4 regions of the Brevibacillus halotolerans genome follow, and region 1 is predicted to be linked to each of the others. Evidence: riboswitches for the same ligand, from Rfam matches in the RefSeq annotation. Region 1 holds a riboswitch; each other region holds the start of a gene.
What was found. A riboswitch is a leader RNA that binds a small molecule or an ion and turns the genes downstream of it on or off. The one in region 1 is predicted to bind S-adenosylmethionine.
Positions count from the first base shown of each region.

Region 1 (3,824 bases):
CGAAGCTCCTATTCTTTATTGGATGGGGAAAGAGATAGGCGAGACCTATCATATACATGCGGCGGAAGATTTGATATTAGCCTTCATCCAGCTCGGCTTAGGAAAGCTGGAATTAACCTTGTGTACAGCTAGACAAATTGAATATCTCCTGACTCATCCTCATCTTACCATGCAGACTACAAACCGACTAGAACGCACCCTACAGTTTGAGACAGGCTTTATTGCCGGATCGATTGGCAAGTGGTTAGAGCGTGAGTCAAATGCCACACTCACTCTTCTGGGAAAGGACAAAAAAAAAGAACCAACTGCACACATTCAGGTTGTTATCTCAGGGTAACAACCTGTTTTTACGTGCAGAGCTCTTATATTCGTTTCATCGTTACTAGTTGTCATTGTCATGGTTTCCTACCTGTCTGCTTTCTCTTCAACATCTGATAAGCTGGTTATCCAATTAATTGTGAGGTTTGTTGCTCTTTCACTGTTACAGGAAAATAAGGCCCTACTAGCTGAGCCATTTTATCCATTTCAACTAAAAAACCATCATGTCCAAATACGGAGTCAATTGCAAAAAAATCAACATCCTTCCCCTGTTGTTTTAACGTAGAGGATAGCCAAAGCTGATGAGGAATTGGATACAACAAATCGTTGGAAATAGCTATACAGACTACCTTGGCTTTGATACGTGACAATGCGTTTTCAATCCCATCTCTTCCCCTACCAATATCGTGTGTATCCATTGCTTTTAGGAGATAGAGATAGCTATTTGCATCAAAGCGCTGCACGAGCTTATCGCCTTGATAACGTAAATAGCTTTCCACTTCAAATGTAGTATCCACTAAGTCGGCATGCACGGTGCCTTGATGGGCCCTGCCAAATCGTTCTTCAAATAATTCGGCTGTCCGGTATGTAATCATGCCAACCATACGTGCTGTTGCCAAGCCGCGAATAGGACCTAACTGAGGATAATAATGTCCATTATTCCAATCTGGATCATTACAAATCGCTTGCCTTGCCACATCATTATAAGCAATGGCCATAGCTGATAACTGAGCGCAGGTAGCTATTGGGATCACTACATCCATCATCTGGGGATATTCAACCGCCCACTCATAAACCTGCATACCACCCATCGAACCGCCAATGACCGCATATAGATGAGAAATCCCCAGTTGCTCAATGAGCTTGTATTGGGCGCGTACCATGTCTCGGATCGTCACAACAGGAAAATGAGTTGCATATGGCTCTTTAGTCTCCGTATTCATACTTGCAGGACCTGTTGTTCCGTAACAGCCACCTAAGACGTTTGTGCAAATCACGTAATAATAATCGGTATCAATTGCTTTTCCGGGCCCAATCAGCCCATCCCACCAGCCTGGCTTTTCACCATCACCTACCGCTTGACTGTCTCCAGTTAATGCGTGGCAAACCAAAATTGCATTCGATTGCTCAGAATTGTACGTACCGCTTGTTGTATAACCGATTTCCACTTGACGGAGCACCTCGCCACATTCCAACGCCAGGTTGTGAATCGTTGCTTTTCTCAATGCAATTCCTCCTATTTCCACTTGATGCCCTAAAGTACAGGTACCTATGTGCTAAAAAACCCCTCTTCCGGAGAAGAGGGGTTTGATCGTATCGACTAGACCCGCTCTTATCTGCCAGACTACTTTATGTGTGCCTGCTGGATTTAGCACCTCTCCGCTTCTCGCGGGGTTGCCGGGTTTCTTCGGGCCAGTCCCTCCACCACTCTTGATAAGAGATTTCTATATAATTCTGTTTATCATACTTCTTTTGAGTAAGAATTGTCAATCTATTTCAACGAAAAGGATTCTTCTCTTTTTATTTGATACATCGTCCACATTCCAATGTCCTGAAAGCCCAAACGTTTATAAATAGCTCCAGCCGCTGGGTTATCATAAAACAAGCACAAGCTTCGCCCTTCCGCCAAAACATCCCTGCACAGCGCTACCATACAAGCACTAGCATATCCCCGCTTACGATGAAGGGGATGCGTACAAACACCAACAATCATAGCAGCCATCGAACACTCGGCTGTTGTTGAAGCACAGGCTACCGTTTCTGTGTTCACCTCTACATAATAGGTTCTCCCTGTACCGCTTTCCAGTGTGTGTTTCAATGCTTCTTCTGCATCAGCAGATCTGCCAAACTCTTGTATCTGATCACGTAGGCTGACGATTTTTACGACATCATGAACTGTGGCTTTTTTTACCTCAAATCCCTTGATGTCATCCTGAGATAATCGAGCGTCATCTTCTAATTCTGCAAAATAGGTAGTTTTGATCTCATGCTTCGGAAGATGGCTTGCAAAAGCTTGCAAAGAATCTTGTTTTCCTGATAAAACCTCCAGCTTCTTGTCAGCAAGTATAATTTCACTGAACCCTTCGAGATCAAACCTATCCAAAGCATAAAATACGTACGAGTGATAATACCGCAGGAGTACCGCGGAGAGTTTTGTCTGGTCACTTGCTGACCATTCTCCCCATAACTCTTGAAAAGGGGTAGAAAAGCCAAAATTTTCGACATCACCAATAAGAAATAAGTTCAAGCTTCTCTCTTGTGATACCAATTCTATAAATGCTTCATAATCTGCTTCTGTTAGTTTTCGGATCATTTGACAATTCCCTCTCCAAAAGTTTTTCTCTCCATTATTTGAAAAAGTGTACTATTTGTCAATAGAATTCAGAAAAAACACATAAAGCCCGGTGGACGTCTCTCCACCAGGCTCCTTGATTAATCCAATCCTATCCCTGTCCATTTGAAGCACTCTACATTCTGTTTTATCTAAAACAAATTAAGCGTGCACGACAGCATCGGCAGAAACATCCAATCCAAACGCCGTATGCAGTGTAGCTACAGCTTGCGCCACTTTTTCTGCCGGGATCACACAAGATACCTTAATATCAGAGGTAGATACCATCCGAATGAGAATATCCTGGCTGGATAAATGACTAAACATATCGGCTGCCACTCCCGGATTGGTTATCATACCAGCTCCTACAATTGAAACTTTTGCAAGGCCAGATTCATATTCCACATGCTCAAAGCCTAACTCTTCCTGATGAGCCGCCAAGGTCTCCAGCGTTCTATGTAAATCGTCAGCGGAGATCGTAAAGGAAACATTATTTGCTTTGTCATGATAGGTGCTTTGAATAATGATATCTACATTAATTGAAGCGTCCGCCAATGCTTTAAATAATAAGGATAACATGCCTACTTTTACAGGCATTCCGATAACCGTTATAGAAGATACATCTTTGTCATGAGCTATTCCGCTGATTACTTTGCCTAACTCCATGTTTGTCTCCTCCTCAACCAATGTTCCCTCTTCTTCTGTAAAACTGGAACGAACCACAAGTCGAACTCGATGTTTTTTTGCACTTTCCACAGAACGTGGATGCAAGACACCAGCTCCTAGAGTTGCTAATTCTAGCATCTCATCATATGAAATGGAGCTTACCTTTTGTGCACGAGAAACAATACGCGGATCGGCTGTAAATACCCCTGATACATCTGTATAGATTTCACAGCAGGTAGCCTGTAGACTAGCCGCAATTGTTACCGCTGTAGTATCAGACCCGCCCCGTCCCAATGTTGTAATTTCTCCGTTTTCGCTAGCTCCTTGAAACCCTGCTACGATGACAATTTTCCCCTGCTGTATTTCTTGCTCAATCCGTTGACTGTTGATCGTACTAATGCGTGCCTTTCCATGCTTCTCTTCCGTTAAAATGCCAGCTTGCCAGCCTGTCATGGACACAGCTTCGTACCCTCTGCTTTGTAGGGCCATACTAAGTAACGCAATGGAA
Region 1 covers NZ_JAPTNK010000001.1:496,855-500,678, reverse strand. Annotated here, with positions in the region: gene O0550_RS02185 (DUF2507 domain-containing protein) at 1-337, shown strand, start outside; gene metX (homoserine O-acetyltransferase MetX) at 444-1,544, opposite strand; SAM riboswitch class I at 1,649-1,759, opposite strand; gene O0550_RS02175 (GNAT family N-acetyltransferase) at 1,811-2,632, opposite strand; gene O0550_RS02170 (aspartate kinase) at 2,813-3,824, opposite strand, start outside.

Region 2 (3,824 bases), on a different contig from region 1:
GATTGTGATTGCGTTAGTTGGTCCGCTCTCAGGTTCAGCTTCAGATTATGGTGACTCCGCCAAAGCAGGTGCCGAATATGCACTAAAATTAAAGCAGAAGGAACTACAAGACTTAGGCCTTAACGTTGAATTAAAACCTTTAGATGACCAAGCAGAACCTAAACAAGGTGTTGTTAACGCCCAAATGGCGATTAACGACAACGACGTAGTAGCGGTTGTAGGTCACGTGACTACGGGTTCATCCTTGTCTGCTGTAACAGCTTATGAAAAAGCTGGTTTGGTCATGGTATCGCCTTCTACAACAGGGCCGGAATTTACTGAGGGAGGTAAAAAAGTAGCACATCGTATTTGTGCACGCGACGACGAACAAGGAAGAAAAGCGGCTATTTATGCAAAAAATACCTTGAATGTAAAAAATGCAATGGTCATTCATGATAAACAAGCGTACGGCCAAGGCTTAGCCAATGAAGTAAAGAAGCAATTTGAGAAGGATGGTGTTAGCGTTCTAGGTTTTGAAGGCTTGACTGCTGGTGAGAAGGACTATAGTGCAGTGGTGAACCAAGTGTTAGCGAAGAAGCCAGAAATGGTCTATTTTGGCGGTTATTATGCAGAGGCAGGAATTTTAATTAAGCAGTTGCGGGAAAAAGGATTTACCGGTGTGTTTATGGGTGCTGATGGTCTTGATTCTGCTGAAATGTTTACAATTGCGGGACCTGCAGCAGAGGGTGTCGTGTTTACCTCCACTGTTGGTGACGTAAGAGCAACAGAAGAAGGGAAGAAATGGATACAGGAATTTGAAGGCTCAACAGGCAAAAAGCTGGGGATATTTACCTCGTTTGGCTACGATGCCATGGCTGTAGCTATCAATGGCATTGAGGAGGCGGCTAAAGCGAATGGAAACAAAAAGCCAACTCGTGCTCAAGTATTCGAAGCCATTCACAAAACACAAGATTTTAAAGGACAGTTTGTACATGTTTCTTTCGATGATAAAGGTGACAATAAGAATGCGCAGGTGTTTATTTATACCTATGCAGGCGGTTCAAAGAAATTTGAAGGTGAAGCAAAATAATCTATTGACATGGATAAGGACCCAGGTGTAATATCTGTTGTAAGAAAAAACGTTACAAAATTTAAAATACTCTCTTATCAAGAGTTGGCTGAGGGACTGGCCCGATGACGCCCGGCAACCTAATGTCTGTTTAACAAGACATCAAGGTGCTACCTCCTGCAGGGAAACCTGAGAGATAAGAGGCGTAGTGGGTTTCCATATACACAAGCCTCTTTTCTTAGGAAAAGGGGCTTTTTTATATCGAGTAGTACTCAGCTATGACTGAACCAATGAGTATTGTACATTTTTTCACAAAAAGAGATAAATGAAAAAGGGGAGAAACATGATGAAAGGTCTAATTAACAAAGGTTCCGTCTATTTATTCGCAATATTCTTTCTAATAGGAAGTGTGCTAAGCGGTTGTGGTGTAACCTCTACATCAAAAGCCGATAACGTGTCAGCATCAAGTAGTGAAACTGCTGGGGATCAACCTACGACAGATAAGAAAAAACGAATTGCGCTGGTGGTGCAATTTAATATTGGTTCGTTTTCATCTCAATATATTGCAGGCGTGAAGGAAGAGGTAGAGAAGCTGGGGGGAGAACTGACAGTTTTAAGCGGGGATAATGACCTTGCTAAAATGGCTTCACATGTGGACGCGGCTGTTACCCAACAATTTGATGGCATTTTGCTGGATCATGGACGTGCAGATAGCTTAGCACCAGGTGTTCAAAAGGCCTTGGCTCAAAAGACTCCAATTGTAGCTTTTGATACAGGATTAGATATTCCGGGAGTAACAGTAGTAGAGCAAGATGATATCAAATTGGCTGAACAAACACTAAACAAAATGGCACAAGACACAGGTGGCAAAGGAAATATTGTGAAGATATGGGTAGCTGGTTTTACTCCAATGGAACGTCGTCAAATCGCTTATAAGGCATTTATGGACAAAAATTCAGGCTTTAACGAAATTGCTGCATTCGGATCAGCTTCTGCTAACACGGCTCTTGATACGCAAGCGCAAATGGAAGCGATTCTGAAGCAGTATCCAAACAAAGGAGATATCACAGCAGTTTGGACTGCTTGGGATGAATTTGCTAAAGGTGCGACACGCGCGATACAGCAGGCTGGACGCAATGAAATTAAGGTATACGGCATAGATATGAGCGATGAGGATTTGCAAATGCTACAAGACCAAAATTCACCATGGATTGCCACGGCAGCCGTAGACCCTTCTGATATTGGACGGGTACAGGCACGATACTTATTTAAGAAGCTGAAGGGAGAGCAGGTACCAGATAAGGTAAGCTTAAATCCTGTGCTAATCACACGTGAACAATTGCCTAAGGAGCCTGTGAAAATGGCAGATTTGAACAAGTACGTGAAGGAATGGGGCACCAGCACACAGGGTCAATAGGAAAGGCAGCGGTGAATGGGGTTTGGCATAGAGGTTGCCAGACCCCTTGTAAAATCCGCCCATAAAAGGGGAGAGGCACGTTGACAGCATTAGAGATGAAGGGGATCAAAAAAGCATTTCGCTCTGTCCCAGCTTTACGCGGCGTGGATTTTACTGTGAGACCTGGTGAAGTTCATGCTTTGCTTGGGGCAAATGGGGCGGGCAAGAGTACATTGATGAAAATCATGACAGGTGCTTATGCATTAGATGCTGGCCAAATTTTCATAGATGGAAAAGAAGTTAATCTGACCGAGCCGAAGGACGCTAAGGCACATGGTATCCAATGTGTATATCAGGAAGTGGATACAGCACTTATTGGATACGGAAGCGTAGCAGAGAATATTCTGCTGGAGGGCTTTGTAGAGAGGGGACGCTCTCCTTTTATTAACTGGCGAAGCTTGGAGGAAACAGCAGCCCAAGCACTCAAGCGGCTAGGACTCGATATACCTGTGCAAAAAAAGGTCGAGGAACTAACTTTATCCGAAAAGCAGTTGGTGCTTTTAGCTAAGGCGATTGCTCAAAAGGCTAAGATTATTATTTTAGATGAACCAACTGCTCCTTTAAGTCAAGCAGAAACGGTGCAGTTGTTCCAGATCATCAAACAATTGCGTGAACAGGGGATTGGAATCGTATTTATCTCTCATAGAATGCCAGAGGTCTTTGAGATTAGTGATCGAATTACGGTTTTACGAGACGGCGGGCTAGTCTTGTGCAAGCAGGCAAAAGAGACCAATCCGCATGAGGTTATTACCAGTATGCTAGGAAAGGCATTGTCTCAGGAATATCCCAAAGAGCAGGTCAAAATAGGAGAGCGGTTGCTTACGTGTAAAAATGTAGTGGCTGGATCACAAGTACGCAACCTTTCCTTTACGGTTCATGAAGGTGAAATTGTAGGGATTGCGGGTCTTGTGGGGGCAGGAAAGTCGGAATTAGCTCGGGTTCTATTTGGAGCTGACCCACTGACCTCAGGAGAAGTGTACAAAAGAGGGAAAAAGCTGAAATGTACATCGCCAAAAGTAGCTGTTGATGAGGGGATTGCCTTGATTCCCGAGGAGCGTAGGCGAGAAGGCATCATGACAGAAGAATCCGTAGCTGTTAATTTAACAATGACTACCCTTCATAACTATAGTCGATTCGGTTTCTTGCGCTCGCTGTTAGTAAATGAAGCTGTAAAAGGGCTGATTCAAGCATTACAGATCAAAGTAGCTAACCCGCAGTTGCCTATTGGCTCATTAAGTGGAGGAAATCAACAAAAAGTAGTGATTGGGAAATGGCTGGCGACGGAAGCCGATATCTTTATTCTCGATGAGCCGACGAAGG
Region 2 covers NZ_JAPTNK010000003.1:209,201-213,024, reverse strand. Annotated here, with positions in the region: gene O0550_RS05890 (branched-chain amino acid ABC transporter substrate-binding protein) at 1-1,069, shown strand, start outside; SAM riboswitch class I at 1,141-1,251, shown strand; gene O0550_RS05885 (sugar ABC transporter substrate-binding protein) at 1,392-2,465, shown strand; gene O0550_RS05880 (sugar ABC transporter ATP-binding protein) at 2,546-3,824, shown strand, end outside.
Region 2: linked by a shared signal. The riboswitch ahead of O0550_RS05885 (sugar ABC transporter substrate-binding protein) and the one ahead of metX (homoserine O-acetyltransferase MetX) in region 1 are both predicted to bind S-adenosylmethionine.

Region 3 (3,824 bases), on a different contig from region 1:
TTTTAACATTTTTTCCAAAAGGCCAGCTCATAGGTAGCTGGCCTTTTGGCATTTTTGAACTAGTAGACTAATTTGGTAGTGGCTCTGTTATCAACTCAATTGTTTTTTAAACAGTGTCAGGAAATGTCACTATTAGAGGCTAGAATGGAGGGAGAAAAGGGGGAGAATGATGTTTAAACAATTACATTGCCTTGCCATTTATACGAAAGACTTGGAATCAGCTATTCTTTTCTATGAGAAAATGGGGTTAGTAAAAAAGTGGGAGGCTGAACAAATTCCGGGTAAACCATGGAAACTAGTAGGTATGGGGTTTGGAGAAGGCCATGCAGAGTTAGTTTTGAAAAATAATCCTGAATTACATTTCATAGAGCCAGAGATTTTTGTAGAAGATGTCACTGCATTCTATGAACAGTGGAAAGACGATCCTTCCATTCAGTGGATTCGTCCGCCATTTTCCAATTCATTAGGTGGTCATGTAGCTATTATGGAGGCGCCGGATGGCAATGTATTTGTATTAATCGGGAAGTAGGCTGATAAATATGATACAATGGGTGGAATGTAACTTTTATTGATCATAAAAACATGGGGGGAGAGAGTGATTGAACTTTATTGGAAAACACTCGCTAAATCTATTGCTACTGATTGTCGGGCCTACATTTTTCCTGAATCTATTTATTAAGGAAGGCACTGCAAAAAATATCATTAGTGTCGTTAGTTTCCTTCTAGTGTTGCTTGTCGTTATTTGTGGAAGAAGATATCAAAAGGAGAATTCAGAATAACGAGAAAGATGTATAAATCCCTTCTTTCTCGGTTCTTATGTGTGACCTTTCTACATACATTGTTGTCAGAACGAAAGGAGAGGGGCACATGGAAGCTACAATTGCTCGGTATTTTGCGATCAAACAACAGCAAAAAGAGTTAGAAGAGGAGCTGGCAGAGCTACGCCGGATTCTGTTGGCTGTTTATCCAGAACCGTGTGAAATTGAGATAGGAGACTACCGTTTGAAAATTAGTCAACAAGAGAAGAAAGAGTTTAATAATGAACACCTACTTAAAGCCGTAGAAGATCCGCAAATATGGAGGCTGATGTCCAAGGTGGATGTGGCAAAAATAAACAGCCTACTTAAGCTAGGTGTCATAAAAGAAGAAACACTCGCAGATACGTACACAGTGAAACAGACCTCATATGTTCAAGTATCGAAAAAGTAAGCGATGAGCCAAAAGTCAAATTTACATCTTACATATAGAAAAAGGCGTGCGACTGGCAACAGTGAAGCACGCCTTTTTACATCCTACACGATTATCAGCTTACACTTGTACAGCTTCCACAGCTTTTTGAATAGCCTGCTCTACATCCTGCAAAATATCTTCAATTGCCTCTGTACCTACGGAAAGACGAATCATCCCAGGGGTCACCCCGGCCTTAGCTTGTTCTTCTGGGGTAAGTTGGAGATGAGTAGTACTAGCTGGATGAATGATCAATGATTTGGAGTCTCCTACATTAGCCAAATGCGAGAACAATTGAACAGATTCAATTACTTTTTTGCCAGCTTCTACTCCACCTTTGATTCCAAAAGTCAACAAAGCCCCCTGACCATCTGGTAAATAGCGTTGACTAAGTTCGTAGGTAGGTGAGCTAGCAAGCCCTGGGTAGCTCACCCACTCTACATCGTTGTGTTGTTCTAAATATTGAGCGACAGCAAGTGCATTTTGACTATGCCGTTCCATCCGCAGGTGGAGAGTCTCTAGGCCTTGTAAGAATAAAAAGGAGTTAAAAGGAGATAAGGTAGCTCCTACATCTCGCTGTAGCTGCACACGAGCTTTTACGATATAAGCAGCATTGCCAACCGCCTCTGTATATACAATTCCATTGTAGGTAGGGTCTGGAGTGGAGAGCCCAGGAAACTTGCCGTTACTCCAATCGAAATGACCGGAGTCTACAATAATTCCCCCGATAGATGTGCCGTGACCGCCAATAAATTTAGTAGCAGAATGGATAACGATATCTGCCCCGTGTTCAATCGGTCGGCACAAAATAGGGGAGGCAAAGGTATTATCCACAAGGAGCGGTAATCCATATTCATGAGCTATGGTAGCAATAGCGTTTAGATCGGCAACCTGCATTTGGGGATTTCCGATCGTTTCGCAGAAAATCGCCTTGGTTTTGTCTGTAATCTTTGAACGGAAATTGTCTGGGTTGGATTGGTCAACAAAATGAACGGTAATTCCAAGCTTTGCAAAGGTATGGGCAAATAAATTGTAGGTTCCCCCATATAAACTGCTAGAGGAGATGATTTCATCACCGGCTTGTGCAATATTTAATAAGGCAAATGTAATGGCGGCTTGACCAGATGCAGTTGCAAGTGCCCCAATACCGCCTTCTAGTAGGGCGACACGCTTCTCAAATACATCCTGGGTTGGATTCATGATGCGGGTATAAATGTTCCCAGGCTCCTGTAACGCGAATAGATTGGCTGCATGGCTGGTGTCACGAAACTCATAGGAGGATGTTTGATAGATAGGGACGGCAAGAGCGCCGGTAGTTGGGTCTGCCTCCTGACCTCCGTGAAGAGCTAGTGTTTCTCTTTTCCAATTGAGGTTTGACATAAAAAACCACTCCTTTTCCATGTAAAGTAAGGTGATTCTCTTGGTTTCAATGGTGGCGCAGTAGAGAGGGAAGACCGGCTTCTCATAGCAAAAAGCCCTCCTCTGAGTAGAGGAAGGCTGCGTTACTAATTTCGCATACATTCATCTCTCAGAACCTTGCGGATTCTGCAGGATTTAGCACCAAGAACACTATGTTCCGGTTGCCGGGCTTCGTCGGGCCAGTCCCTCCACCACTCTTGATGAAAATAAAAGTTTGTTTTATTGTAAGGAGCTTGGAATGATAAGTCAATAATATTTTGTGCATTCTGAAAAAACAGCGGAATCAAATTCAGTTTCCGTTTATAATAACTATTGAAATCATCTTGTTTTAACTTGATTAAACTTCTAAAAATTTAGCTACATATCGACAGCAAAACGGATTTATTTACAGGATACATGAAGTGAATAATCGTGAATAAAAATACAAATAAGTATAATTATACATAATAAGCTGCATAACTTGTATAGAAGCTTGCTTTCTGGAGGGTAAAATAGAAGTAGCTGGAAACATGAAAACCTACATACAAGCATCACTGCCTTTTTTATGTGCACATTTTTACATTTTCCTATTTACTCTTTTTCGTTCTTTTTGCTACTATAGGGAAAGGTGTCTTGCCCCAATTTTTGGGGTGAATTGGCACGGGTGGGCCGAGGGGTTGTTTTGCTTAAAGAAGGGAACCGATATTGTACTCATTTTTTCGTAAAAGATTTGATGTAAAAGGTCATCAAACAACGGTTCGCAACGAAATTTTGGCTGGTTTAACCACGTTTTTCACCGCTGTCTACATCATTGCCGTGAATTCAATGATCTTATCGGATGCAGGTATACCATTGGAAGCAGGTATTGTTGCCACGATCGTTATCTCCTTCATAGGATGCTTGATCATGGGTTTTTGGGCGAATGCTCCTGTAGCACTTGTTCCTGGTATGGGCATTAATGCGTTTTTCTCCTATACGATTGTTAAATCTATGGGATTGTCATGGGAGAGCGCTTTGGCAGTTGTATTCATGTCAGGTGTTTTATTTATCGTGATTGCTTTTACACCGGTTGCCAAAATCTTAGCGAAAAGCATTCCACTGTCTCTAAAAGAAGGAATGACGGTTGGAATTGGATTGTTTCTTACCTTTATTGGTTTGCAAAAAGGCGGCTTAATCGTACCTAACCCATCTACATTTAT
Region 3 covers NZ_JAPTNK010000006.1:274,684-278,507, reverse strand. Annotated here, with positions in the region: gene O0550_RS11050 (VOC family protein) at 170-529, shown strand; gene O0550_RS11045 (hypothetical protein) at 868-1,209, shown strand; gene O0550_RS11040 (homocysteine synthase) at 1,309-2,607, opposite strand; SAM riboswitch class I at 2,746-2,853, opposite strand; gene O0550_RS11035 (NCS2 family permease) at 3,331-3,824, shown strand, end outside.
Region 3: linked by a shared signal. The riboswitch ahead of O0550_RS11040 (homocysteine synthase) and the one ahead of metX (homoserine O-acetyltransferase MetX) in region 1 are both predicted to bind S-adenosylmethionine.

Region 4 (3,824 bases), on a different contig from region 1:
TGTTCGGTTAACTCTTCCCAGCCTGGGGGATGAAAGTGGCGCATGATTGCCACAATATTGTCTTTTTCTGTAATCGTTCCATCGAAATCGCAAAAAAGCACAAGCTGTTTCGTCATGCAGAACCTCCCCATTTTTCTAGTGCTAGTCGCAGTTCATTAGAGTCGGAAGCTGCTGCTGTAAGACTGATTCCATTCACGGATGCATCAATAGCGGCACGGAATGCTCGACCGCCTGCTGTTGCTCCGAGTGGGTGCCCATGAATGCCGCCGCCTGCGTTAACAACCTGATCTAGGCCAAAGTCGGCGTACAGTTGGGGAACCAATCCGGGATGAATACCCGCTGATGGAACAGGGAAGGCAGGTTGCAAGGTGCCGTATTCCTCAACTAAATGATTAGCTAGCTGAGTAGCCTCGCTCTTATCTAATGCTACATTTCCGTATGGAGAAGGGAATAACACTAAATCAGCCCCGGCTAAACGCAATAGCTTACCGAGCAGGAGCGGAGCGGCAATGCCGTGATCAGGACTAGGATAATAGGCGCCGGCGAGTGCGGGATGCGCCATGATTGGCACTTGAATGTCCGGGTCTTCTGCTAGACGTTGCAGGAGATCGAAGCCAAAAGCAAGTGCATTAAACAAAAGGCAGGAAGCACCTGCATCGACAGCTTGCTTCGCCCGTTCAATAAGCTGTGAGCTAGGCCCTGTAAGGTTAGCGGCATACAAGACAGGCTTACCGGTTTGTTCTGCAATTTCATCTGAAATGACTTTGAAGCGTCTGATACGTTGGATAAATGGAGCTTTATCATCAGCAAAGAAAATTTCATCATCCTTAATCAAATCAAGGCCGCCTTCTGCTTGGGCACGAAATTGCACTTCTAGTTCCTCTAGTGACAAACCTGTGCATGATTTAAAAATACTCATTAATAATGGACGATCATGCACACCGGTTATTTCCCGTATTCCTTCTATGCCGAATTTTGGACCCTGAAAGCCTTGTAAAAAAGAAGGAGGAAGCTGAATGTCTACCAGCTTGATTTTCCCGTCCATTGATAGTTTGCCAAATACCCCTGTAAGAAGAGAAGGGATATCCTGTGTAAAGCATATGGTTGGATAACTAATCGTGATATAACCTCGTGTTTCACCTGATGAGGTGGATTCAAGAGGAGATACATCCGCTACTTCACCTAAATAGGGGCGTAGCTGCTCCTGCTTTGCCAGAGGAAGGTCCGTCCATGAGCCTACTGTCATACCAACTGCAATACCTTCCGCTTTTTTTTGTAAATCCTTTGCTTGAGTTAAATAGGTTACGAGGATTCGATCTGTACTCATGGATGGCCTCCTTGTAGGTAGAGAATTTATCAACTAAAAACGCCCCCTTCAAGAGAAGGAGGCGTCCGATAGACAGATCATCTTCTTCTCTTATCTCTCACATAAATCAGTACAGCACGATTATGTGTAGGATTTAGCACCGTTTCGCATCGTTTATCCCGATGCGAGGGTTGCCGGGCATCATAGGGCCAGTCCCTCCGCCTTCTCTCAATAAGAGCTAGGTAATTGTTGTAATTGTCAAAATTGAAGCTGATTCTTGGAGATCATCTTATCCCTTTTTGTAACATGCGTCAACCCTTTTTATAAATAAAAACTGAGTTGAATAAATTGTTTGACATAACTGGATTACCTGTGTATATTTCTACTAACGATTCATTTATGAGGCTTTAGCTACGCAGGATAGGAACCTGTGTTCACCTACAATTACATATACTTAATGGATACCTTATCCAGAGACGGTGGAGGGACTGGCCCGATGAAACCCAGCAACCGACACATAGCCGCTAACCTGGCATGTGCACGGTGCTAATTCCTGCAGAGACATGTAAAATTCTGGTAGATAAGGGGGAACGTTTTATGAATATGACATGTCAAAACGACCTCTTTTCTTCGGAAAAGAGGTTTTCTTTTTCTTTGGTAAGCAAAGCATGGTGTGAACAGATATGGGCAGAGCATAAGTATTGGGTCATGATGAGGTGTTATCAAAAATATAAGCAAATCTCACAAGCATTTCGGGATCAAGTAAAAACGTCTCGCGAAACAGGCGAACGCGATTGGAGTATATTTGCAGAACAGTTATTACATGAATTTCAGAAGATGCGAAAACTGCCTATTGATTCAGGCAATGCCTGTAATGCCTTGAGTCATGCATTCGGTCATCTGCGCGGAAAACTTACGGAGCAAGAAAGCGGCTCCTGGCATGTCTTATTGCAAAGGAACTGGGAGGAAGCTCATCGTATATTGTTCTTACTTACTATGGAATATGGTGATGATTATTTGTCGCGGTCTCGCCTATTTTCACCGGAGGCTCCTAGCAGTCACACATGGATTCGGTTTCGTGGCAAGGATTTTTTTATTGCAAAGGATTTGGGGCAGTGGAAGATTCTTGAGCCATGGGAAGTTTGGGAGCGAGTCGGCGTGTATCAAGTTAACCTATTAACCAAATATCGCTTATTAGCCAATCTAGGAGGAATCGTTCATCCCCTGGCACATTACGATCAATACATCAACCGAGACTAGAGTGGTAAAAGGAGAGGAAAAGATATGGGGTATCAAGCGTTATCGGTTCAAGAATCCATTTTATACGTACAGAATCAGGGAACGATTTTTACACAAGATGCGCCTCTTGTTAGCCGAGAAATTGGTGATGGCAATTTAAATTTGGTTTTTAGAATAACGGATGAAGAGACCGGTAAAAGTGTCATTGTGAAGCAGGCTTTGCCTTATGCCCGCGTGGTTGGCGAATCATGGCCGTTAACGCTGGACCGATCTCGGATTGAAGCAGAGGCGCTCAAAATTCAGCGAGAGCTGGTAGGAGATTTAGTACCTGAGGTATACCATCACAATTCGGAGCTGGCTTTGACGATTATGGAGGATGTAGGTGATCATAAGCTACTTCGTGCAGGCCTTATTGAGGGAGAGATATACCCGCATTTCGCTAAACATATTGGAACTTTTCTGGCTCATACCTTATTTTTTACCTCTGATCTTGGAATGAATCCTTTTGCTAAAAAGGCTAATGTGAGCAGGTTCATTAATCCAGAGCTATGTAAAATTACGGAGGATCTTGTATTTACTGATCCATATGAGGACCATGACACCAATCATTTTAATCCGCTTATCCGCCAAGACGTAGAAGCAATATGGGGGAATCACGCATTACGTCGAGAGATTGCTAAGCTAAAATACGACTTTTTGACACGAGCAGAAGCTTTGTTGCATGGTGATCTGCATACAGGCAGTATTTTTGTCACCAAAACAAGTACAAAGGTGATTGATCCCGAGTTTGCTTTTTATGGGCCAATAGGTTTTGACATTGGGGCTATCATCGCTAATCTTGTCTTAAATTATGCAGGACAGCACGGCCTTCAAGCGGACATAGAGAAACGGGAGCAGTATCGTTTTTACTTATTGGATACGATAGAAAACGTCTGGAATGAGTTTGTATCGCAATTCGTTCGTCTGTGGCATAAAAAAGCGGAGGAGCGTAGTGCGCATGTTCCTGATTTTTGGCAGGATTATGTATCTCAGGTCTTACAGGATACGGCAGGATATGCTGGGTGCAAAATCCTAAGACGTGTGATTGGACTGGCGGGTGTAGCTGATTTAAATAGAATTGAACAAGAGGAGCTTCGAGCAGAAGCCGAAAGACTGGCATTAGAGATCGGCCAATCCTTCATTCTCAATCGTAAGCATTTGGCAGAAATCACAGATATCACGGCGATCGTGCGAGAGATTACGGTTGAACGGGAGCAGGTCCTACAAAAGTAAAGCGGCA
Region 4 covers NZ_JAPTNK010000010.1:51,921-55,744, reverse strand. Annotated here, with positions in the region: gene O0550_RS13860 (2-hydroxy-3-keto-5-methylthiopentenyl-1-phosphate phosphatase) at 1-116, opposite strand, end outside; gene O0550_RS13855 (2,3-diketo-5-methylthiopentyl-1-phosphate enolase) at 113-1,327, opposite strand; SAM riboswitch class I at 1,415-1,544, opposite strand; SAM riboswitch class I at 1,770-1,893, shown strand; gene O0550_RS13850 (DUF1722 domain-containing protein) at 1,904-2,566, shown strand; gene mtnK (S-methyl-5-thioribose kinase) at 2,591-3,817, shown strand.
Region 4: linked by a shared signal. The riboswitch ahead of O0550_RS13855 (2,3-diketo-5-methylthiopentyl-1-phosphate enolase) and the one ahead of metX (homoserine O-acetyltransferase MetX) in region 1 are both predicted to bind S-adenosylmethionine.